3 regions of the Sphingobacterium sp. SRCM116780 genome follow, and region 2 is predicted to be linked to each of the others. Evidence: riboswitches for the same ligand, from Rfam matches in the RefSeq annotation. Region 2 holds a riboswitch; each other region holds the start of a gene.
The links. A riboswitch is a leader RNA that binds a small molecule or an ion and turns the genes downstream of it on or off. The one in region 2 is predicted to bind S-adenosylmethionine.

Region 1: linked by a shared signal. The riboswitch ahead of LZQ00_RS07450 (O-acetylhomoserine aminocarboxypropyltransferase/cysteine synthase family protein) and the one ahead of metE (5-methyltetrahydropteroyltriglutamate--homocysteine S-methyltransferase) in region 2 are both predicted to bind S-adenosylmethionine.
Region 3: linked by a shared signal. The riboswitch ahead of metF (methylenetetrahydrofolate reductase [NAD(P)H]) and the one ahead of metE (5-methyltetrahydropteroyltriglutamate--homocysteine S-methyltransferase) in region 2 are both predicted to bind S-adenosylmethionine.

The regions. Positions count from the first base shown of each region.
Region 1 covers NZ_CP090446.1:1,687,192-1,695,291, forward strand. The annotation lists gene LZQ00_RS07440 (TolC family protein) at 1-1,165, opposite strand, end outside; gene LZQ00_RS07445 (TetR/AcrR family transcriptional regulator) at 1,191-1,808, opposite strand; SAM riboswitch class I at 2,028-2,142, shown strand; gene LZQ00_RS07450 (O-acetylhomoserine aminocarboxypropyltransferase/cysteine synthase family protein) at 2,375-3,682, shown strand; gene metX (homoserine O-acetyltransferase family protein) at 3,726-4,778, shown strand; gene LZQ00_RS07460 (homoserine dehydrogenase) at 4,803-5,984, shown strand; gene radC (RadC family protein) at 6,438-7,127, opposite strand; gene LZQ00_RS07470 (peptidylprolyl isomerase) at 7,319-7,777, shown strand; gene LZQ00_RS07475 (DUF5606 domain-containing protein) at 7,801-8,100, shown strand, end outside.
Region 2 covers NZ_CP090446.1:3,390,568-3,398,667, reverse strand. The annotation lists gene LZQ00_RS14615 (single-stranded DNA-binding protein) at 1-195, opposite strand, end outside; gene LZQ00_RS14610 (hypothetical protein) at 372-740, shown strand; gene LZQ00_RS14605 (hypothetical protein) at 1,072-1,578, shown strand; gene LZQ00_RS14600 (DUF4833 domain-containing protein) at 1,693-2,220, opposite strand; gene metE (5-methyltetrahydropteroyltriglutamate--homocysteine S-methyltransferase) at 2,347-4,659, opposite strand; SAM riboswitch class I at 4,817-4,920, opposite strand; gene LZQ00_RS14590 (phosphatase PAP2 family protein) at 5,076-5,849, opposite strand; gene LZQ00_RS14585 (response regulator transcription factor) at 5,943-6,632, opposite strand; gene LZQ00_RS14580 (sensor histidine kinase) at 6,688-8,100, opposite strand, start outside.
Region 3 covers NZ_CP090446.1:4,157,867-4,165,966, forward strand. The annotation lists gene LZQ00_RS17940 (PD-(D/E)XK nuclease family protein) at 1-252, opposite strand, end outside; gene LZQ00_RS17945 (UvrD-helicase domain-containing protein) at 256-3,627, opposite strand; gene LZQ00_RS17950 (30S ribosomal protein S16) at 3,983-4,504, shown strand; gene rimM (ribosome maturation factor RimM) at 4,641-5,168, shown strand; gene LZQ00_RS17960 (hypothetical protein) at 5,303-6,148, shown strand; SAM riboswitch class I at 6,273-6,378, shown strand; gene metF (methylenetetrahydrofolate reductase [NAD(P)H]) at 6,439-7,395, shown strand; gene LZQ00_RS17970 (DUF2723 domain-containing protein) at 7,576-8,100, shown strand, end outside.

The DNA.
Region 1 (8,100 bases), 1.7 Mb from region 2:
GAGCTTGTTGATAGTTCTTATTTGCTGCTACAACTTCATTCTTAGCAACTTCGACAACCATATTCAGCTGTTGCTCGGCTTGAGCCAATTTATTTTTTGCGTCGGCAATATCAATTTTAGATTCTTGAATTTTTAATCGATTTCTATTACCATTAAAAATAGGCATTTGCAATTGTGCTCCAATCATAAAATATCGAGAGTCATTATTAAATTTTAACCCCTCTGCTTGAGAACCTAAGTCCAAAAAAGCATTCAGTTTTGGAACCAAAAATTGCTTATTCATTTTATATAAAGATTCCTGAATTTCTATATTCGTTTGTAATGATTTCAGCTCTTCTCTTTTCTGATAGGTTAAAGACAATAAGTCTATCTTTTCTAACTCCTGCGTTACTTGTGTTGAATCACTGATCAGAATTTCAGCATTCATATTTCTATTCAATAAGGAATTGAAATAAATTTTCGTGTTCTTTACTTGTTGTTCTGCGGTTACGATCTGTGCTTCTGCTTGTGCGATCTCAGTTTGCGCACGAATCAAGTAAGCAGGTAATCCTTTTCCTGCATCGATCAATTTTTGATTTACACGTAGGCTTTCATTTGCTAGCTCCCAAGATGATTTATAAATAGCAACAACCTGAAGTGCCATATTATAATTAAAATAAGATTCTTTAATTTGCTTAACCAATTCTCTTTTATAGATCTCCACCTCATTTTCGTGCAATATGATCTGATTCTTTTTAATATTTTTATTATGTCCAAGATCTGTATTTAGCAAAGGCATACTGGTTCTAATCTTTGCATCATAATAATTTTGAGGTAGGAAGTTAATCTGTTGATTCTCAATTGCTGGAAAATTAGACGATTGCGTCAGGGCATTTAAAGTATTATAAACAGGATTTAACATATCTCCTACAGGAAGATTGATACTACGACCTCCTTGTGCTTCTGTATAGGTAATATCAACATTAACGGAAGGTAAATATAAAGATTTAGCAACCTGTAGTCCATTTAATGCTTTTTGAAGTGATAAATTCTTTTGTTGTATGATCAAATTACTATCCAACCCATGCTGGACATAATTTTGCAACACCTCATCTTGCGCTTTAGCTGGTTCTATCAATAAAAAAATACAACATATAATAGGAACAAAACGATAATAAATCTTCATTATTAACAGTGTTTTTTATTTTAAATTATTTTGTTGATTCCATGTAATGTGTATACAATCGATATACATCATCTATAATTTGTTCGGTATTTTTTTTAGCGCTAATTTCAGACAACAATTTGACCAAATGCCCAGAAATATAAATACTACATAGACCATGAACAGTTGTCCAGGCTTGCAATGCAACAGTCAAACTATCATCACCTAAAAAATAGCCTTTTGATTGACAAGCGATTACAGTTTGTAACAAAAAACTAAAGACATCATCTCCTTCTTCCCATTGTCCACCCATACAATGGTGATCTAAAAACTCCATTGGTTCTTTGGTTACAAACATCAATTCGTAAAAATCTGGATGACTAATCGCAAATTTGATATAAGATTTTCCAATCGCTTTTAGGCGTTCAAAAGGATCTTCTACATATTCCAAAGCAAAAAACATTTCCTTCATCATATTAAAACCCTCTTGATGTAGCGCATATACAATGTCACTTTTATCTTTGTAATACAGATAGATAGTTGTTGGACTTATGTCTAGTTTGGCTGCAATTTTACGAATGGATGTCGCATTATAACCATCTTGAGCGAAAAGTTTTTTTGCCTCTTCCAGGATACGCTTACGCAAATCGACCTTATCTTTCATTTTCTTTGATTCTATAGTTAATCGTTATTCAAATATACTTAACACTGTTAATATTTCAAAATTTATACTCCTATTTTTCAATAAAAGTACTACCTCATCGTTTTACAATGTTTTAAACAAATAATTCAAAATTATTTTGGTTTATTAAATTCAAGACCTATATTTGCACTGTACTTCAAATAGAAATACATCTAATCAACACCTTTCTTTTTTGGTCTTGATTTATAAAGAAGTGGCGAGAGACTGGCTCAATGACCCACTGGCAACCTTCAAAATACGTTTGAAAAGGTGCCAATTCCTGTCCAAAGCAATATTACTTTGGAGCATATAAATGAAACGACAATGATGATTACATTACAACAAAATAAGACGACTAGTCCAAAAGTTAACGTAAACTGTAGCACGGTTACATCTTCATGTATTCGAATGTGTTCGCACATGTTTACATTGTCTTGTTAATCAATCTTATTTTTTAAAAATTTTATTGTTTGCAAGTACATATCCATGTGCGAAGCCTTATCCAAAAGTTTTCTTAACAAATTTTCAACCAATTAATTAGAACTACAATGTCTGATAATAAAAATCTTAAATTCGAAACACTTCAAGTGCATGCAGGTCAAGTTGCGGATCCAACAACTGGTTCGCGTGCTGTTCCTATATATCAAACAAGCTCCTATGTATTTGAAAATGCAGAGCACGGAGCGAATCTATTTGCTCTAAAGCAATTTGGCAACATCTATACACGTTTGCAGAACCCAACTACGGATGTTTTTGAGAAACGGGTAGCTGCACTAGAAGGTGGTGTAGCTGCTTTGGCAGTTGCTTCAGGTCAAGCTGCACAATTTATTGCTCTTAATAATATTTTAGAAGCGGGTGACAACTTTATTTCAAGCAGCAACATCTATGGGGGTACTTACAATCAGTTTAAAGTTGCTTTCAAAAGATTAGGTATTGAAGTCCGATTTACCCAAGAAACAACAGCTGAAGAATTCGAGGCGCTAATCAATGAGAAGACAAAGGCTTTATTTTTGGAAACTATTGGAAATCCGAGCTATGATATCCCTGATTTTGACAAAATAGCTGCTGTTGCTAGAAAGCATGATATCCCTCTTATCGTTGACAATACTTTTGGGGCTGCCGGTTATTTATTTAAGCCATTGGAACACGGTGCTGCAGTAGTAGTAGCGTCCGCTACAAAATGGATTGGTGGCCATGGTACTAGCCTTGGAGGTGTTATTGTTGATGGTGGCACATACAATTGGGGCAATGGTAAATTCAAGCAATTTTCTGAACCTTCGGATGGCTATCATGGATTAATTTTTTCTGATGTATTTGGTATTCATGGTCCTTTTGGGAATATTCAGTTTGCCATCCGCGCTCGCGTGGAAGGTCTTCGCGATTTTGGTCCTGCTATTTCACCCTTCAATTCTTTTCAATTAATACAAGGATTAGAAACATTATCATTACGTGTTCAACGTCATGTAGACAATACTTTAGAGGTTGCAAAATGGCTTGAAGCACATCCTCAAGTAGAAAAAGTAAATTACCCTGGTTTGAAAAGCTCTCCTAGCTATGGGAATGCTCAAAAATATTTAAAGAATGGATACGGTGCTGTCCTCTCCTTTCAAATCAAAGGTGATCCTACAAAAGCTAATGATTTTATCGATAGTCTTGAATTAATAAGTCATCTGGCAAATGTGGGTGATACAAAATCATTAATCATTCACCCAGCAGCGACAACACATCAACAATTAAGTGAAGAAGAGCAAAAAACTGCTGGTGTATTTCCTGGTTTACTTCGTTTATCTGTTGGTATTGAACATATTGATGATATCAAAGAAGATTTACAACAGGCTTTTGATAAGATAAAATAGATTAACATAGATCCGGAGAGTATTTTTATAAGAAAAAGGGAGCATGAGTATCAACACATATCAATACAAAGAAACCTTTACATTTGAAAATGGAGAGGAAATCAATAACCTTGAAATTGCTTATCATACTTATGGAAGATTAAATGCTGACCACAGCAATGTTGTTTGGGTATGCCATGCGTTAACTGCCAATTCAGATGTTTTGGATTGGTGGCCAGGATTATTTGGTGAACATGATTTGTTTAATCCAAGGGATCACTTTATTGTATGTGCTAATGTTATCGGATCCGGCTACGGGAGTACAGGCCCCTTGAGTATTGACCAGAAAACAGGTCTACCTTTTTATCTGTCTTTCCCTACATTTACGATCCGCGATTTAGTGAAAGCACATCAATTACTTGCGGATCACCTGGAAATCAAACAGCTTCAAGTGCTTATTGGTGGTTCTTTAGGTGGGCAACAGGCATTAGAATGGGCGGTATCCAATACCATGATTATCAAAAATCTAATTGCTATTGGCACAAATGCGGCGCATTCACCTTGGGGCATTGCATTTAATGAAAGTCAAAGACTTGCCATTACAACAGATCGTACATTTTATGCCAACCAGGCTGATGGTGGTTTAAAAGGATTAAAAGCAGCTCGTTCTATTGCCCTATTATCGTACAGGACTTACGATACCTATGGGGCAACACAATTAGAAGATTCGAATGAAAAAATAAGTGATTATAAAGCTGCATCTTATCAAAACTATCAAGGAGAAAAATTTAGTAAACGTTTCAATGCTTATAGCTATTGGTACTTAACTAAAGCGATGGATAGCCATAATCTAGGCAGAGGGCGTATTTCAATTGAAGATACACTTCGAAAAATTCAATGTCCGACATTGGTAATTGCCGTATCTACGGATAATTTATTCCCAACGGATGAACAAAAATTTATTGCTAAATATATTCCTAAGGCTACTTATTTTGAAATAGAATCTTTCTATGGACACGATGGCTTTTTAATCGAAACAAAGATTCTTTCGAAAGGAATTTCAAATTTTTTAAATAAAAAAACAATAACTGATGAAGCATATTCATCTTTAAACTAACATTATATAAAGCGTAAAACCAGCATGAGTAAAAAATTGACGATTGGAATGTTTGGATTCGGAGTTGTAGGACAAGGATTATATGACATTATCAAGACCAAAAATTTAAATTTAGAGATTAAAAAATTTGTCATCAAAAATGCTGACAAAAAAAGAACATTACCTGCAGAATTGTTTACAACAGATGCTGAAGTAATTCTTGGAGATCCAGAAATCAACACCGTAGTTGAATTGATCGACGATGCTGAGGCAGCTTATCTGTTAACAGTGCGTGCACTCAAATCAGGTAAGAATGTTGTTTCTGCAAACAAAAAAATGATTGCTACTCATTTAGAAGAATTGGCTTCTATTCAACAAGAGTATGGCACGAGCTTATTATATGAAGGTGCGGTATGTGGAAGTATTCCAATTATCCGTAATCTAGAAGAATATTATGATAATGAATTGCTACATGCTGTAACTGGTATTTTTAATGGATCATCTAATTTTATCCTTTCGAAGGTATTCAATGAAAATCAAGCTTATGGAGATGCATTAAAAGAAGCACAAGACTTAGGATTTGCAGAAACTGACCCAACTTTAGATGTAGGTGGATTTGACCCTAAATATAAATTAACTATTGTAGCTTCTCATGCTTATGGTATTTATGTGAATCCTGATGATGTCTTCAATATTGGAATTGACAAATTGGGCTCACAGGATATTCGTTTTGCAAAAGAAAAAAATTTCAAAATCAAATTGATTCCAACTGCCAGAGAAGTTGATCATAGCAAGGTCATTCTCTATGTTATTCCTAAGTTTGTCAGCTCAGACAACATTTTATTTAATGTTGAGAATGAAAATAATGGAGTCTTAGTTAAAGCGGCTTTTGCAGATGAACAGTTTTTCTATGGCAAAGGAGCTGGAGGCCACCCAACAGGCTCTGCTGTATTATCCGATATTACAGCTCTTCGTTATGATTATAGATATGAATATAAGAAACACTTGAATACAAATGCATTGACATATAGCAATGATCATGAGATCAAAGTGTATTTAAGATATGAAGATGATCGCTTAATTGAAAAATTAGGTTTTACAGAAATCATTGAAAGATATTACGCTCCTGATTTTAAATATGTTATAGGAACCATCAATTTACGACAAATCAGTGATTTGAAAGCTGAAATTCACCAAGATGGTAACTTTATTGCAGAGATTGCATAAATTTTAGTAAAACTAATTAAGGCAAGGACTTGATCCTTAAGTAATATTATTTAAAAAACGCTGAATACCTTTATCTATTCAGCGTTTTTTGATTCGTGGAACAGATTTAATTATGTATAATTAAATCTGTGGCCTAAAATTTGCATTATTATTTTATTATCACTACATTGTGTGGTAACTAATATATAAAAACTTATAAATTATGGCTAAGTGGTTAACAATTCTACTGATAATGGTAGGCAACTTGGTTTTTGCAGATACAGATACCATCAACGATTCACAACATCATTCTAATTCTAGTTATATAATTCTGGCAGTTGTTGCTTTAATTGCAATTATATTTATTCTGTATAGAAGACAGAAAAGAAAATTCAATGAATAATGAAAGAAAAAGGGAAGCTAAGCTTCCCTTTTTCTTTCATTACCGTCTGCTAACAACCTTATGCTATTTTTTTAATCCATTAAACCTTCATCTCGAAAGCTATAATAAGAATCGTCTGTAAAAATCACATGATCATTGATCTTGATGTCCATTATTTTAGATGCTTCAATAATTTTTTTTGTTAAAACTTTATCCGCTTGACTTGCCGATAATGTGCCAGATGGATGATTGTGAATTAAAATGAGTGAACTAGCTTTGCAATTAAGCGCATTTCGCAAAATAATACGAACATCCACTGGAGTAAAATCATTTCCACCTCGCCCTATTAATTGTTTGTCTAAAATTTTGCACCTTGTATTGAGATATAGTACCCAAAACTCTTCATGAGGAAGATCTTGCATTTGATATTTAAAATATTCATACACACGTTTGCTGCTATTCAATACTGGTTTCTCTTCATGACTAGCTTCTTTGCGTCGACGTCCCAACTCTAAAGCGGCAATAATAGCTACAGCTTTAGCCTCTCCTATTCCTTTAAAGGTACACAACTCACTAACTTCTAATTTTGAAAGGTTATTTAAATTATGTTGAACATTGGATAAAATTCTTCGGCATAACTCGACAGCTGTTTCTTCTCGAGAACCAGAACTAATTAAAATAGCTAATAATTCTGCATCTGATAATGCTCTTCTTCCCTGTTCTACTAATTTTTCTCTTGGACGATCTGACTCCGCCCAATCTCTAATAACCAGTTTTTGCATATTAATAAGTAATTAAATATAAATAGGTATATATTATTAACCAAATTAATCATATTATTTAAAATATAAAATAATTATTATCCACAATTTAAAATAAAGAATTTTCTTAAACATCGGATTTGCTGTAGGATTCTTTTTTTCAAATCGTTTTGAAATCTTATCTTTGTCGTTGAACATATTAGTTTAATAAAATGAGTAAAGCGATTATCAAAACAGAAAAAGGCGACATGACTGTACAATTTTATACAGCAGATGCTCCAAATACAGTTGCAAATTTTATCAAATTGGCTAAAGAAGGCTATTATGATGGATTAACTTTTCACCGTGTACTTCCAGATTTCGTTATTCAAGGGGGTTGCCCAAATTCTCGTGAAGGTGCTTCTGGCATGCCTGGAACAGGTGGTCCTGGTTATAAAATCGATTGTGAATTGACTGGAGAAAATCAATACCACGACAGAGGTGTATTATCTATGGCACATGCTGGTCGTAATACCGGTGGTTCTCAATTTTTCATCTGTCATAGCCGTAACAATACTGCTCATTTAGATAGAAACCATACGTGTTTTGGTAAAGTTATTGAGAATGTAGATATAGTGGATGATATCCGTCAAGGCGATCGTATTTTAAGTATTGAAGTTATTGAAGACTAGTTTTCAGTAAGAAAAAAAATATTATGAATTTAAGAGCATTAGTTTCTGTAACAGGAAAACCAGGGTTGTTCAAATTAATTGGGCAAAATAAAGGAGGATTTATTTTAGAGACTTTAGATAGCGCTAAAATTAAATCTGTAGTTAGTTTGTCTACGACTAAAATGGCTACTTTAGAAGATATTACCATATACGGAGAAGAGGAAGAAATTCGTTTGTTGAATGTTTTTGAAACAATCAAAGAAAAGGGATTGACAGTAGATCCGAAAGCGGATGGTCAAACGCTACGTAATACTTTTAACGAAGTAGCTCCTGGTCATGATGAA
Region 2 (8,100 bases):
CATATTATTGAGATTACCCCAGATCACAAGCGTATGCCATTGAGTTTCATCTACCCACTCCCCAGCCTTGTTTTTAAATAGATCTTTGGTTGCGAGTCGCAATGTTGATACTTTGATACCATTTGTACTCATCTTCACAATCGGATCGGCTCCTAGATGACCAATCAACTGTACTTTGTTTCTTAATGTACTCATAACTTTGTTTTTTAATGTTTATAAAAATGTCTAACTTCAAGGCAATTGTTCATAAAACCATGCTATGAACAGAAACAAAGTTGAGAAGTTGCCATAATATTTTCCGGTTATTAAATGCTTATGGTCGACTATAAATGTTTGTAAGCGTTTGTTGTCGCTTATTTTATTCAAAACCTATGTTAGAAAATACAATAAAAGCCTGTTTGGAGTGCAATCAACCTATACGAGGACGGTCGGATAAACGATTTTGTGATGATGCTTGTCGGAATAGTTATAATAACCGTCAAAATAGTGACCAAACAAATTTAATTCGACAGATCAACCATACCTTGCGCAAAAACCGACGAATGCTACAGGAAGCTCTAGGTGAGGAGGGAATGTTGAAAGTAAACAGAGAGAAATTATTGAAACAAGGATTTGACATCAAATACCATACACACACGTTCGCAAATGTGAAAGGGCAGACCTATTATTTTATTTATGAATATGGGTATCTGCTATTGGAAAATGATTTGTTATTGATCGTGAAACGTGAACCAAAATAATGTATTGAAAAATTTATTTTGAAATTTCAATTTTCTTTTAAATCTTTGTGCGACAATTAGGTATTCACAATTAAAAAATAGAAGAATATGTTTGCTATATTAAATAACCCAACTTCAATCCAAAAGAAGGATCGTGGGGCTATTCTTCGGAATACAATTTTCTCGTAGTTACCCTCTTTGATTTTCTTGCGGTCTCGACAATGTTCGAGCAATAAATGATGTCTATATATCTCGTGATTCGAAGTATATCGGATGATCTTTTATTTAATTATTGTTTTACATAAACATCGTTTATGTAAGGATCTTTTTGAGAATTGATGCACTATATTTTATGAATTTTACGAATAAATATGTGTTACAGGCTTTGGATAATTATCCATATTACCTAGAAAACACAATAGAATCTTTGTCATACGCCTTATCTTATGACGATTCAAATACGATGGCACTGTGCCTTATGGGAAGGCTACATGCGGAACAATTGTTTGATTTTGAACAAGCAAAGAAATATTTCCAAGAAGCATTAGTCCATAATTTATACGCTTTGGAAATTTATCAGCCCTACATACAGACTTTGATTGATACGAATGCTTTTGAAGAGGCAGAAAAAACAATTGCGTTCGCTTTAACAATTCCAGGTGTTTCACCTTCTTTATTTCTATTGAAAAGGGTACTCTTATTAGAAAAACTTAAAAAGTTTAAAAAAGCTTTAAAAGTATTAAAACAGGTTCGATTGGAAAATGTGGATAGTGAAATGTTGACCACGATCAAAGACTTAGAAGATCGAATTAAAGGAAAACAGGGAATAAAGCGTAAAAACAAAAAGCTAAGGAAATAATGGTCAAACTAGCTTTCTATAGTAAGAATACGTATAAGAGATTTATATTTCAATAGAAAGAATAAAACGTATACACTTCCGTAATGCTATGGAAGTGTATACGTTTATAATGATTTAAGGAATCAATTTCTCCTGAACCTTATTGCCTTTTTGATCGGTACCATAAAAGACCAGGTAATCAACTTGTGTACTTAACCCAGACGTCCCGTCTTTTTGTTTGATGAAAATTCGTTGTAGATTAAATTTATGGCCGTTAAGAGTCGTTTCCACAAAGGGTTTACCCGCTTTATTCATGCGCAGGTAAAGCTTTTGATCTTTGTATGCAACTAGAGCGATTTCAAACGCGTTATTTCCCACACTTTCTGATTGGATACCGTAGGCAAATTTCTCTTGAATTTTAGTTAAGGGTTTTATTTCTCCATTTTTATCATATAAAATGCGGTAGATATGCACAGGTTCCTCGGTATTTAATTTGGATTTCGCCGCTACATTAGCCTCATAGACATAGGTATTATGCCCTTCGCTATGTTGGATATAAAAAAGCATATTCGCTTTTTTAGGAGGAGTTGGGTATCCAGTTTGGGAGAAAGATGTATTACAATAAATGATTAGTAAACTAACAAACGTGATGAATCTCTTCATAATACATAGCAATTAGATCGTGTGAATTTAAGTTATCATATGAATTTATGAAAATTTTTAATAAAAAAAGAGCCCGAAGTGTATTTACTTCGGGCTATTCTAATTTATAATACTAAAAGCCTAAACTTATTCAGCTCTTAAGATTTTGGCAGCTTCTACCATAGCTTCTAAAGCAGCTTTAGTTTCAGGCCAAGCACGTGTTTTCAAACCACAATCAGGGTTAACCCAAAGTTGTTCTGCTGGAACTACAGCTTTTGCTTTGCGCAATAATTCAACCATTTCTTCTGTACTCGGTACACGAGGAGAGTGGATGTCATATACACCTGGTCCGATATCGTTTGGATATTTAAAGTCAGCAGCAAATGCATCTAATAACTCCATTTGAGAACGAGAAGTTTCGATTGTGATGACGTCAGCATCCATTGCAGCGATATCTTCGATGATATCATTGAATTCAGAGTAACACATGTGCGTATGGATCTGCGTATCATCATCTACATTTGAAGAAGAAACACGGAATGAACGTACAGCCCAATCTAAATATTGTTGATGATCTGCTTTACGCAATGGAAGACCTTCACGGATTGCAGGCTCATCGATTTGGATAATTTTGATACCTGCTTTTTCTAAAGCTTGTACTTCATCTAAAATCGCTAATGCAATTTGGTATGTTGTTGTAGAACGAGGTTGATCGTTACGTACGAATGACCACTGTAAGATAGTTACTGGACCCGTTAACATCCCTTTTACTGGACGGTTCGTTAATGTTTGTGCATATGAAGACCAACGAACAGTCATATCAGCAGGACGGTAAACATCACCATAAATAACTGGAGGTTTCACACAACGAGAACCATATGATTGTACCCAACCATTTTTAGTGAAGGCATAACCTGCTAATTGCTCACCAAAGTATTCAACCATGTCATTACGTTCGAATTCGCCATGAACCAATACATCGATATCCAATTGCTCTTGAAGACGGATTGTTCTTTCTGTTTCTTCAGCGATTTCTTTATCGTATTGTTCTTGGGAGATCGCACCTTTTTTCAAGTCAGCTCTCCATTTACGAACATCTTTTGTTTGCGGGAAAGAACCAATTGTTGTTGTTGGGAATGCAGGAAGGTTAAATTTCGCTTGTTGTGCTTCTTTACGAGCTAAGAATGTAGAAGTACGTTTTGCATCATCATCTGTGATATTAGCAGTACGCTCTTTCACTTCTGGTTTGTGAATTAAAGAAGAAGTACGGCGATCTTCAGCAGCAGCTTTATTTGCTTCAAAACGTTCAGCAGTTTTTGCATCTACTTCACCTTCCGCTAAGACTGCTAAATCTTTTACTTCCGCTAATTTTTGTTTCGCGAATGCCAACCAGTTTTTAACTTCTTTAGGTAATGATTCTTCGTTATCCTCATTATCTAAGTCAAAAGGAACATGTAATAAAGAACTAGAAGGTCCTACTAAAACACGGTCTTTACCCAAAGCATCAACTGCTTTTTTGATTTGTCCTAAAGATTTTACGTAATCATTTTTCCAAATGTTACGACCTTCAACAACACCTAATGAAAGCGTTAATGAAGCTGGAACTTTAGCTAATATCGTATCAAGTTGGTTTTCACCTCTTACTAAGTCAACATGAAGTGCATAAACAGGTAAGTTTAATGCAGTCTCTTCGTTGTCACGTAAAGCCTCGAAATAAGTTGTTATAATAATTTTGATGTCTTTCGCTGCTGCAGCTAATTTTGTGAATACACTTGTGTATAAAGCACGTGTTGCAGCATCAATATCTAAAGCTAAGAAAGGCTCGTCAATCTGTACATATTTTGCACCAGCAGCAGCCAATTTACCTAAGATTTCTTCATATACAGGAACCAATTTGTCGATCAAATCGATACGGTTGAAACCCGTTTCTTTTTCTTTACCTAACAATAAGTAAGTGATTGGGCCGATTAAAACAGGTTTAGTTTCTATACCCAAAGATTTAGCTTCATTATATTCATTTAAGAATTTTTCTGAAGTCAATTTAAATTCTTGATTTTTTACAAATTCAGGAACAATATAATGGTAGTTTGTATCAAACCATTTTGTCATCTCCATAGCTGTTACATCCACACCATCTTGTTGGAAACCACGAGCCATTGCAAAGTAAAGGTCTAAATTGTATCCTTTATCTTCATTGTTCAAAAGAGATTGATATTGTGCAGGAATAGCACCTAAAGTTAATGTCAAGTCTAAAACTTGGTCATAAAACGAAAAGTCATTTGATGGAATCAAATCGATGCCAGCATCTTTTTGAGTTTTCCAGTTGCCCTCACGGATTTTTTGACCAGCCTGCAATAATTCTTGCGCGCTGATTTTTTTAGCCCAATATGCTTCATTGGCTTTTTTCAACTCGCGGAAGGCACCTACACGTGGGTAACCTAAGTTGTTCGTTAGTAACATAAATATGATATTATTTTATTTGTTCAACCTTAACGAGGCAAGAAAATAGAAGGGTTTGTTATCTGAAATAAAAAACGATCAAAAATTCTTGAATCTATTATACTAAATTTTTCGATTGCTTTTTAGAGAGGAGGGCACAAGGTATAGTTTTGTGTCTGGCTTATCATTCCCGAATTAATCAGGGTAGAATGTAGCACCTTGTCAAAGGACAGGTTGCTAAGGCTTCAATGGGTCTATTCCCTCTGCCTTTCTCTATAAGCGCTGTAAATATCGGAATTACTTTTATAAAAACAAATTTTTTTTAATTTTTAGAAACGATCTTATAGTCTAAGCAACGAAAATACGATCAACAGGTTAGGTTTTTCTTTCTAAACAGAAATATGGATAGGATAGAAGGAGGAGAATATTGTCACGCATTAAAACTGAAAACTTGTCACAAGACCAGCTTGTTTTCCATTATAAAACGGAGCGACCATTGTTAAAGAAGTGGATGTGTTCGACTGTAAATGTTTATCCACTAAAGGTAACAACCAATAAGCAATCTTGGTACCCATCATACCAATACCTGCGCCCATGGCAACATCGGAAAACCAATGTTTGTGGTTGTACATTCTCAGATAGCCTGTTCCTGCAGCGATCGTGTAACCGGCAATTCCATACCAAATAGATTGGTCTTTATACTCTTGCCATAACATTTCAGCACCAGTAAAAGCTACTGCAGTATGTCCTGAAGGAAAGGATTCTTGATCAGCAAGATCAGGTCTCCAAGTTGGGGTTGTATGTTTAATGGCGTAAACTGTTGACAAGGTAATGGCATGTGAAACAGCACTAACAAATAAACGTTCTTTAAAATTGTGCTTACTTTTTACACCAATTAGATCAAGACCATATACCGCAGCAGAAGGAATAAATAGCGTTACATTATCGATCTTGAATGTCTTTGACGGATCATTGTTAATCCCATCGTTTATCTGCTCATTTTTATGCTTTAAATAAGGGCTGTTCAAGGAGATAATTCCATATGTCATCAAAGCCGCTGGTACGACAATTTGCTTATAAGGTATTTTTTGAAAGATCGTTTGATGAGCAATAGAATCGTTGACAACAATGTTTTCTTGTGCATAAACCTCTAGACCGATAAAGCCTAAACATAAATAAAGAAAGATAACAAAGGATAATTTTATTTTCATATTGGGATATTAATAGATGGGAGATTTGAAACTTTTTATTTGTCTCATATCTTGTGTCTCATATCTAGAAAAGAGATGCTGATACATCTCTTTTTAGCTTACTAATAATTTGTAACCTTTGCCATGCACATTAACAATTTCAACTTTAGGATCATCTCGAAGATACTTACGTAACTTACTTAAAAAAACATCCATACTTCTCCCAGTGAAGTAGTTGTCATCATGCCATATTTTTAACAATGCCTCCTCTCGAGTTAAGACATCATTTTTCTTTAAACAAAGTAGTCGAAGTAATTCAGCCTCTTTTGTCGATAGCTTTTGTTGAAGTCCTTTGTGGGCAATTTGTTGACTCGTATAATCGAAGAAATATTCACCGATTTCAAATTTATCGCTGACAACCTGATCATCTTTTTCTCTTACTATGCGTTTGAGTAAAGCATTGATGCGTAGTAGAAGTTCTTCGACACGAAAAGGTTTGATAATATAATCATCCCCACCAAGTTCAAAAGCTTCCGTCTTATCTTCCATCATGCCTTTCGCGGTAGCGAAAATAATAGGAGTTGTATTGTTTATTTTTCTTATTTCTCGACCTACAGTAAAGCCATCTTTTTTTGGCATCATGACATCCAGGATGCAAAGATCATATGTGCTTTTGCGAAACTGATTCACAGCCTCTTCACCATCAGTGCAAAGTGTGACATCAAATTTACCTTTAAGTTCTAAATAATCTTTTAATAAATCCCCTAAGTTTGGATCGTCTTCTGCTAATAGTATCTTCTGCATATTCTTCTGTTTTTGTTCGAATATTGATGATAATATACGAAATTTAATATCTTTTTTAATTTTTAATTTTTATAGGCAGCGTAATATCAAACTGCGTGCCCTTATCCTTATCACTTTTTACAGTGATTTTTCCATTCATTCTTTTGATGATGTCATACACATAAGAAAGCCCCAAGCCAAAACCTTTTACATTATGAATGTTTCCTGTAGGAATGCGATAAAACTGATCAAATATTTTTAGTAAATAGTCTTTCGACATCCCAATACCGTTATCAATGATCGAGATTTGAATATTATCTTTGGAATTTTTTGTTTTTACAATGATATGTGGATTTTCCTTGCTGTATTTGATGGCGTTGTCAACCAAATTGAAAAAAACGTTCGACAGATGAAGCTCATCTCCAACAACAACATCGTTTTTTGCGTCTAAATGATGTTCAAAAATACCACCAACCTTTTGCAATTGGAGTTGCATGCTATCGAGTACTGCTGATAATAAGTCATTGATATGAATAGCAGTTTTTTCTAGTTTCAAGGTTTCTTTCTCCAGACGGGCAATATCTAAAACACGTTCAATATGATTTCCCAACCGCACATTTTCATCGTAGATGATATTTGCTAAACGTTTCACTCTTCGCTCATCAGAAATGATCTCCGGATCGCGTAAAGATTCACTAGCAATCATAATAGTCGCAACAGGAGTTTTGAATTCATGCGTCATATTATTAATGAAATCAGTCTTCATTTCTGAAACTTTTTTCTGTCTAAATATAATCAAGAGGGTATAGGCAAAACAACCAATTAGTAAAAAAAATAAGGCTAAAGTTGGTAAAAGAAGATAGCTCATATTATCGACGATGATAGCGCTTTTTCGTGGAAAGTATACACTTAATTTCCCTGGAGGAGCACCAATATCACCTTTGAAAAGTGCCGTTGAATAACGTGTTATTTTATTTGGATTATGAATGTTGTTGATGGTCTGAATATTGAAAACAATATTACTGCTATCCCGAACTTCAATATTAAAAGGATATTTTATATCTCTTGTCGCCAATTCTTCCTTTAACAAATCTTGGATGAGATTAATGTTTAAACGATCTCTAAACGGACGTTTTGATAATTCCAAACCAATGGCCACATCCTCAACGATTCCACTTCTCTTACCTCCAATTGCTGCGATGGTGTCAAAGACATTTTTTCCTGAACCGATCAAGCTTTGACCACTCATCTTTTCAAGCTTGTTTTCGATTTCTATTATTTTTTTAGAAATATTCTTATCCGATCGTGGTGGTAAAGTGGCAATTTTATATTCGATAGCTTTTTTTAAAACAGGGTCGATAGTAGGAATAACAAATCGAGCACTATCATCTTTAGCATTTACTTTTGGTAAAAATTTTGTGGCCCCTATCTCCACATATTCTTTCACAAAATGGTCAGGGCTGTTGTACTTAATGACATCAATACTCAG
Region 3 (8,100 bases), 770 kb from region 2:
ACCATTATGTAAATGATATAACATGAAGAACTGCGCAATAGGAGTTGCCTCCGATAGATTCGTTGATAATCTGAAAAATTCTTGAATCGTAAAAAACTGTGGCGACCAAATAGCCTGTCCATATACATCCGCCAAATGTTGTTTTAGATAAGTTATCGGTCTTTTATTGTTGAATATAATTGCAGTTTCGTGTAAACTCTCTCCGAAACGATCTTTTAAATCTATAGCGACGTCTTTTAAAAATGGATTCATTTCTTAGTATTTAACATGTGATACAACTTCAACCAAATCATTTGATTTGGCATAAAATAAAAACCCCTTTACGTTTTTATAACCCAATTCCGCTAGCGTATTAACATATTGATTGACTTGCTTTTGATGCGATAAAGCTTCATTCTGCGTAAACTTAAAGTCCAGAACAATTGTTTCGTTTTCACTTGTGAAAACTTTATCTGGACGTAATGTTTCGCCTTTGGCAGTAATGATGCCTGATTCATTCCAGATCTTGAAATCACCGACCAACCACCTGTTAATCTGTGGATGTTGCCAGATCTGATTAACTTCATGTAAAATAGCAGACTTCTCTTCCGCAGTAAAAATACCCTCTGCAATATATTGATTGATGGTGGGTTCTATTTCGTCTTTCGAAGTAACAATTGACATGATCTCGTGCGCCATCACCCCATATTGAGAAGCTTTGTCTAATAATAAAATGCTATTGATTGTGCGTTGTGATGACTTTTCAAAAGCTTTATCTAGTTCTTTTGAAATCGGATATTGCTGAAGCGCTATTTTTCCAATTTCAATTTTATCCTCACTTTCTCTAACAATAATACAATCCATGTTCAGCTCATTCTCCGTTAAACCAAATTGATTTTTATTGCTCATCAATGATTGATACACAATATCACCTATCAAATCATTTTTTATATCCATTCCCAATATTTCACCTGTTTTTCTATCTGCAAGTTGCTTAAAAGCAGGAGCAGAAATATATATATGTTCTATTGCACGCGTAGTTGCTACATAAAAAGTATTGAGCGCATCCATATAATTGAAGACCATCTCTTCATAATATTTTCGGTATAAAGTTGATTGCCCTAGAGTTGCAGTATATTTTATAGGCGCTTTCCCTATTGGTGCTAATGCTGTCTCTTCTGTATCAATCCAAAAATTCCCATTCGTCATACCATCTAGCGTCCAACTGCAAAACGGAATCATGACCACATCATAAGCCAAACCTTTTGATTTATGGACAGTCGTTACTTCAATAGCCTCTATCTTACCCGATGAGGGCAATACCGCTTTAGTCCCATCTTCATCCCAAAAGGTTAAGAATTGATTAATCCCTCTTTCCCCATTGGAAGAGAAATTTGCGATCATATCCTTAAATGCTAAAATATAAGGTATATGAGGATTGTTTTGTGAAGTCAACCCAAAAGCCTCTATCAACTTCTCAACCAAATGAACTAGAGGTAGCTTTTGCCAGTTATCCCAGTTGTCGATTAAATCTTTTGGAAGATCGCCCTGTAGATTTCGAACATCATTGTCTTTAAATTTTAGCCAGATTTCATCATCAAAGTTTTTGCCTTTTTGAATAATATGATAGAGATGAGTAAACCTTGCCTTATACAAAATATGTTTATCTGTATTGAAGACAAAAGCTTTTAACGTTTCGATCAACAATTGTATGCCCTCATTAGCTTCTAACGCTAATGCATCACCAGAGATCACCTCAAATTGTAGATGATGCTCGTTCCGATAATTCATTAATTCATGGATGACCAATCGAGCTTGTTTATTGGAGCGAACGAGAATACCAATTTGATTGGCTTGATATCTTCCTGTTGCCAACCAATGATGAATCTGCTGACATAAAGCTTCCACAGCTGCAGGCTCCACTTGCGAGTTTCTTCGGATGTTGTTTTCAACCGGTAAATACTTGATCGTAATGGATCCTTTTTTCGACTCATCGTATATTTTTTCTTCTGGAATTTGTTGAGAAGCACCTTCATAAGCCTTCATGATCATATGATCATAACCCATCTCTTTCCACCAATTTTTCCCTTCATCCGTTAAATTCTCTTCTATATGTTCATTGAGCAACTGTTGAATCTGTTGCGGAATAGTTTCAAAAAGATAATTATTAAAATGAATGATATTCGGAAGACTTCTGTAGTTTATATCTAAAGAACCATTTTCGATTAACTCTTTTAGATCCTCTTCATTTGAAATGTGAAAAGAGTTTGCCACTTGTTTTTCAGCCTGCTCAAGTAAGATTCTCCAATCACCGTTTCTCCAACGGTAAATACTCTGCTTCACATCCCCAACGATTAAATGTTCAGCGAGTTTTCCAGAAGCATTTCCAAGCGCATTGATCAATAGAGGACTATAGTTTTTCCATTGAATTCGTGAAGTATCCTGAAATTCATCAAAAAGAAAATACTGATAGCGATTTCCAATCTTTTCCCAAATAAAAGTAGGATCGCCATGTTGATCTAATCCCAGCTTGTTCAATTGAATTTGTGCATCAGAAATCAATTGCGCATTATTTTCCTTTCGCCATTGCGCTAGCAAGTCACTCATTTCTTTGAGCAAACGTAGGTAATAGAAGTTCTTTTGGAAGGCTTCGTAAGTGATGTATGTCCTAAATTTATCTGCTAATAGTTTGAAGTTGCCTAGAATGGGTAAAATAGCTTGCTGCAGACCCCAATTGATTTCCTTTTTACCATCTAAAAAGGCGTCATCATGACCAATCAGACTCACATACTTATTGATAATCTCTTCAAGCTTAGCTGTGCTTAATTTGAAAACATTCACTTGGGCATGAGATAAAGTGTAAATAGGATTTCTACTTTTTCCTTTTAAATCAGCAGCATCCAGATTTAGCGATTTAAAAGCCCCTTCGAATTTTTTCACTTCCTCTTGTAAGGCTTCTAAAAATACCCGAATGAATGTTTCAATCTCCTTATTTAATTTATTGAATACCTGATCTGAGTTTTGAGATAAGAGAAACTTGTCAAATTCCTTGAAATTTTCAGAAAATATTTCATTGGCCAGATTGGTTAATTCTCTTCGGTAATTCCAATTTTCATTATTTGCAATTTTCTTCTCCGCATACTCAATGATCCATTCCAATAAATCGGGACGTTTATCCAATAAGTGGTTTAACATCACGGTAAGATCCTGTCTAACCTTACTGGTGTTCATTTCTATTTTATATGCTGCATCCAGGTGAAGTTCATAGGTAAAACTTCGAATCACTTTTTGCGAAAATCCATCAATCGTGCTAATGGTGAAATGACTATAATCATGAAGTATTTTTCGATAGACACGGTATGCTTTTTCTTGAATCAATCCCGCGTCCCAATTTGAAAATTGTTTTAAAAGCAACAGCCGATAATCGTTGATTTTTTTACTGGGATCACCTTGAGCAAGTCCTTTAAGAACAGATAAAATCCTCTCCTTCATCTCTGCCGTCGCTTTATTTGTAAACGTAACTGCTAAAATTTCGCGATAGCTATTTTCTTTCGAAAGTAATAAAGTAAGATAATGGACGGTTAAACTAAATGTTTTTCCTGAACCAGCCGAAGCTTTTAAAATCTTTAAAGGGGCAATGTTATTCATGGAATGAAAGTTAATATTATATCGGCAATAATCCATAGATAATATGAAAATGAAGTAAAAAGCGCAGAATCAATACTCATCGTTTATTCAACCCTTTTTACGATGAAATGCTACTGTCTCTTGAAAGTGCTTACCCCATAAAATGTATATCTGTAATGGAGTGAGTGATTTACGACGTATGTAGTTCATTTTTGAGAATCTGTGCTTTGAAATTTTACATCCTTCTTTTGGGTTATAGCTCAAAGAGTTAGCAGAGTGATTTTTAGCTTTTTACTTTCAAAAATCATTTGTATCTTTGCGTCCCCTCTTGCATGAAGCTCGGGGGATATGTTGAATACATAAATAAAAAGAAAACATGGCAACTAAAATCAGATTGCAAAGACATGGTAAAAAAGGACGTCCTTTTTACCACTTAGTAGTAGCAGATGCACGCGCACCACGCGATGGTAAATTCATTGAACGTATTGGTTCTTACAACCCAAACACAAACCCAGCGACTATCGTTTTGGATTTTGAAAAAGCTTTGGATTGGATGAATAAAGGTGCTCAACCTACTGACACAGCTCGTACTATCCTTTCGGATAAAGGTGTTTTATACAAAAAACACTTATTGGGTGGTGTTAAAAAAGGTGCATTTGATGAAGCTGCTGCAGATGCAAAATTTGCTGCTTGGAATGACGCTAATGACGCTAAAACTGCTGGTAAAAAAGACGGTTTAGCATCTTCTAAAGCTGAAGCTAAGAAAACAGCATTGGCTGCTGAAGCTAAGAAAAAAGCAGACAAAGCTGCTGCTATTGCTGCTAAAAATGCTCCAGTTGCAGAGGAAACTCCTGCAGAAGAAACTGAAGCTCCAGCGACAGAAGAAACTGAAGGATAATTTTCTATTCATACAGTATCAAGAAAGCCGGTTCATTATGATCCGGCTTTTTTTGAATCATGATTGAAAGGCATACACCTAAAAAATCTTTCAATCTTGTATTTATATTTTTAAATTTGCCTTTTCAATTAAGAACATGACAATAGAAGAAAGTTTTTATATCGGTTATATTAGTAAAACTCGTGGATTAAAAGGAGAGCTCCAACTTTTTTTTGAATTTGAAGATTATCAAGATTTAGACTTTGATGTCCTATTTGTTGAAGTCAATAAAAAACTAGTACCCTATTTTGTTGACAATATCAAGTACCAAACAAATAGCACGGCCTACTTGAACTTGGAGGATGTAGATCATATTGACAAAGCACAACCCTTAGTACGTAAGAAAATCTATCTTCCCAATGATAAAATGCCAGAACGAGATCCGGAAGATTTTAGGTATACGGATCTGATCGGGTATCTTGTTATTGACGAGACACATGGTGAGTTGGGGGAGATTACGCATGTACAAGAAATGCCACAACAATTTATCGCAACCGTAGATTTTAACGATAAGGAATTGATGTTCCCTTTAAATGACGACCTGATATTGGGAATTGATCCCGAAGAAGAAGTTTTGGAAGTCGATCTACCAGAAGGATTGGTCGAGCTGTACAAAGAAATATAAACGGAAAGAACCATTTTAGTAAAAAAGAAGAGTTGCTATAGTTATTGCTGTAGCAACTCTTCTTTTTTAGGGAGAACAAACTTGTAATAATTATAAAAAGAATTATCTTTATTGTCAAGAATAACCTAGCCATTATGAAAGTATACATGCCGATTTTGATGTTCCTGTTTTCCTCATGCTCTTTTTTTGGCGGAAGTAAAACAATACCCAAGGGAAACTATCAAGTTATCTGTGGTTACACTGAAAAAAGCTACCTGGAACATAAGAGAGACGACATAAATAGTATCGATTGTCGTATAGCATGCGAATATCCAAGTTATCATCGATCTTTTTTGTCATTAAAAGATGATCATCATTATATCCTTGCGATAGATGATGTGTTATTACATGGTCAATACACATTTGACGATGATAAAATTATATTGGAAGATGAAAATAACGAATCTTTTCCATTAGAAATTATGCAAACAGAAGTAGGCTTTGTCCAATTAAAGGGAGATTTTTCAAATTTTAATTCGATTCGATTACCCAATAGTGGTAAACTATATATCAATCTTGCTTTAGATGAAACAGCAGAACGAGAGAAACCAAGTAAATTTGATATAACGATCAATGAATGGCGTCATATTCCAACACAACTGGAGAATGAACAGCAGGTAAAACAACGAGCTTTAAACTTTTTAGATTATTCAATTGCATACTTTCAACACATTAGCAATTCAGGGATTTATAATGATTTTAAAATAGACGCCATTGAATCCCCGATTATATATGGTTCAAATGGGATAGCTTTGAAAGAATGGGCTGATGTTCCATTATTTTGGAAAGAATTATATTTTAACGATAACAATGCTCGAGTAGCTTATGATTACTTATCTCAAGGATTTAAAAAAGGTGAGCGCGTAAAATACGGAATAAAGGGTAGTTTATTAGTGAGTTTCTATCTAAAAGACTTGCGAAATACGCTTGGTACTTTATAGTAACTGCATTATATTGAGCATTTTTGATGTTTTTTGAAGCAAATTGCGATAAGATGAAGCACTATTTTTAACAAGCTTGTTAATATTATTTTGATTATTTACTTCTATTACCGATATTAGCCGATGCTTATAGAGAAAGGCAGAGGGACTAGACCCAATGAAGCCTTAGCAACCTGTTAATTTACAAGGTGCTACATTCTACCCCAACTCAGAGATGGGAAAGATAAGTTGAAACAAGTTTACTTGTGCATTTCGATTTAAGCCAACCAAATCACATTTAAAAGAAATTAATGAAAATCGTTGATCATATCAATAATGCCAAAGGAAATACGTTGTTTTCTTTTGAGTTGTTGCCACCAGCAAAAGGACAAGGTATCCAGAGTATTTTTAAAACAATGGATGCACTTATGGAATTCAAGCCTCCTTTTATCGATGTGACTTATCATAGAGAAGATTATCTCTATAAGAAGCACGAAAGCGGTTTATTAGAGCGTGTCGCTTATCGCAAACGCCCTGGTACAGTAGCGATCTGTGCGGCTATTATGAATAAGTATAAAGTCGATGCAGTACCGCATCTTATCTGCGGAGGTTTCACAAAAGAGGAAACGGAAAACGCATTAATCGACTTGAACTTCTTGGGTATCGACAATGTATTGGTCTTGAGAGGGGATGCTCGAAAAGGGGATGCCGATTTCATTCCTACTGAAGGAGGTCATGCATTTGCAACGGATCTATTGCAGCAAGTTGCGGATATGAATCAAGGTCAGTACCTACATGAAGATATCGTAAGTTCAGAAAAGACAAACTTTTGTATTGGGGTTGCAGGTTATCCGGAAAAACATTTTGAAGCCCCGAACTTTAATACAGACTTCAAATGGTTGAAGAAAAAAGTAGAAATGGGTGCTGAATTTATTGTAACTCAAATGTTCTTCAATGTGGAAAAATATAAAGAGTTTGTCACCAAATGCAGAGAAAATGGTATTCATGTTCCTATTATACCAGGATTAAAACCCTTGACAACAAAAAAGCAACTAATCACATTACCTAAGATTTTCCATTTGGATATTCCAGAAGAATTAAGTGAAGCAGTATCTGCGTGTAAAAATAATGCAGATGTACGACAGGTAGGTGAGGAGTGGTTAGTGGAACAATGTAGAGAGTTAATTAAGTTTGGTGCACCTGTTTTGCATTTTTATACCATGAGTAACCCAGGTCCAACAAAGAGTATTGTAGAAAAATTATTTTAACATATTTGAATATTATAAAAAGAGCCTGTTATCGAGCTATAACAGGCTCTTTTTATGTGTTGTAAATTTTTTGTTAAAAAAGGTTAATCGGTATAAAATGAAATCCCCTTTTGTTATATTTAGTTAAAAATCAGTTTACAATTTGATTTATCGTTTAACCAAATATAACTTTTAGCAACAATGAACTATACGAAAGTGAATAACACCTTAGGCTGGGTATGTGCCATCTTGGCAACATTAGTTTTTAGTATGACGGCCGAAAGGACGACCAGTTGGTGGGATACAGGCGAATTTATTGCCTCAGCTTATAAACTTCAGATTGTTCATCAACCTGGAGCACCCTTATTTCTGATGTTGCAGAACATATTTTCAAATTTCGCTTTAGGTCATGTATCGCAGATTGCCTTTTGGATGAATATCGGTTCTGCTGTTTGCAGTGGTCTGACCGTTATGTTTTTATTTTGGACCATTACAGCTCTAGCTAAAAAAATTACCCATTCCGATGATCAACCCGTTGATAAAAATCAGCTTATTAAAATAATGGGAGCAGGTGTGGTTGGAGCTTTAGCTTACAGTTTCTCCGATACATTTTGGTATTCAGCAGTGGAATCCGAAGTCTATGCCATGTCCTCCTTATGTACAGCAGTCGTATTTTGGGCAATCCTGAAATGGGAGGCACGTGCAGATAAACCACAAGCAGATCGT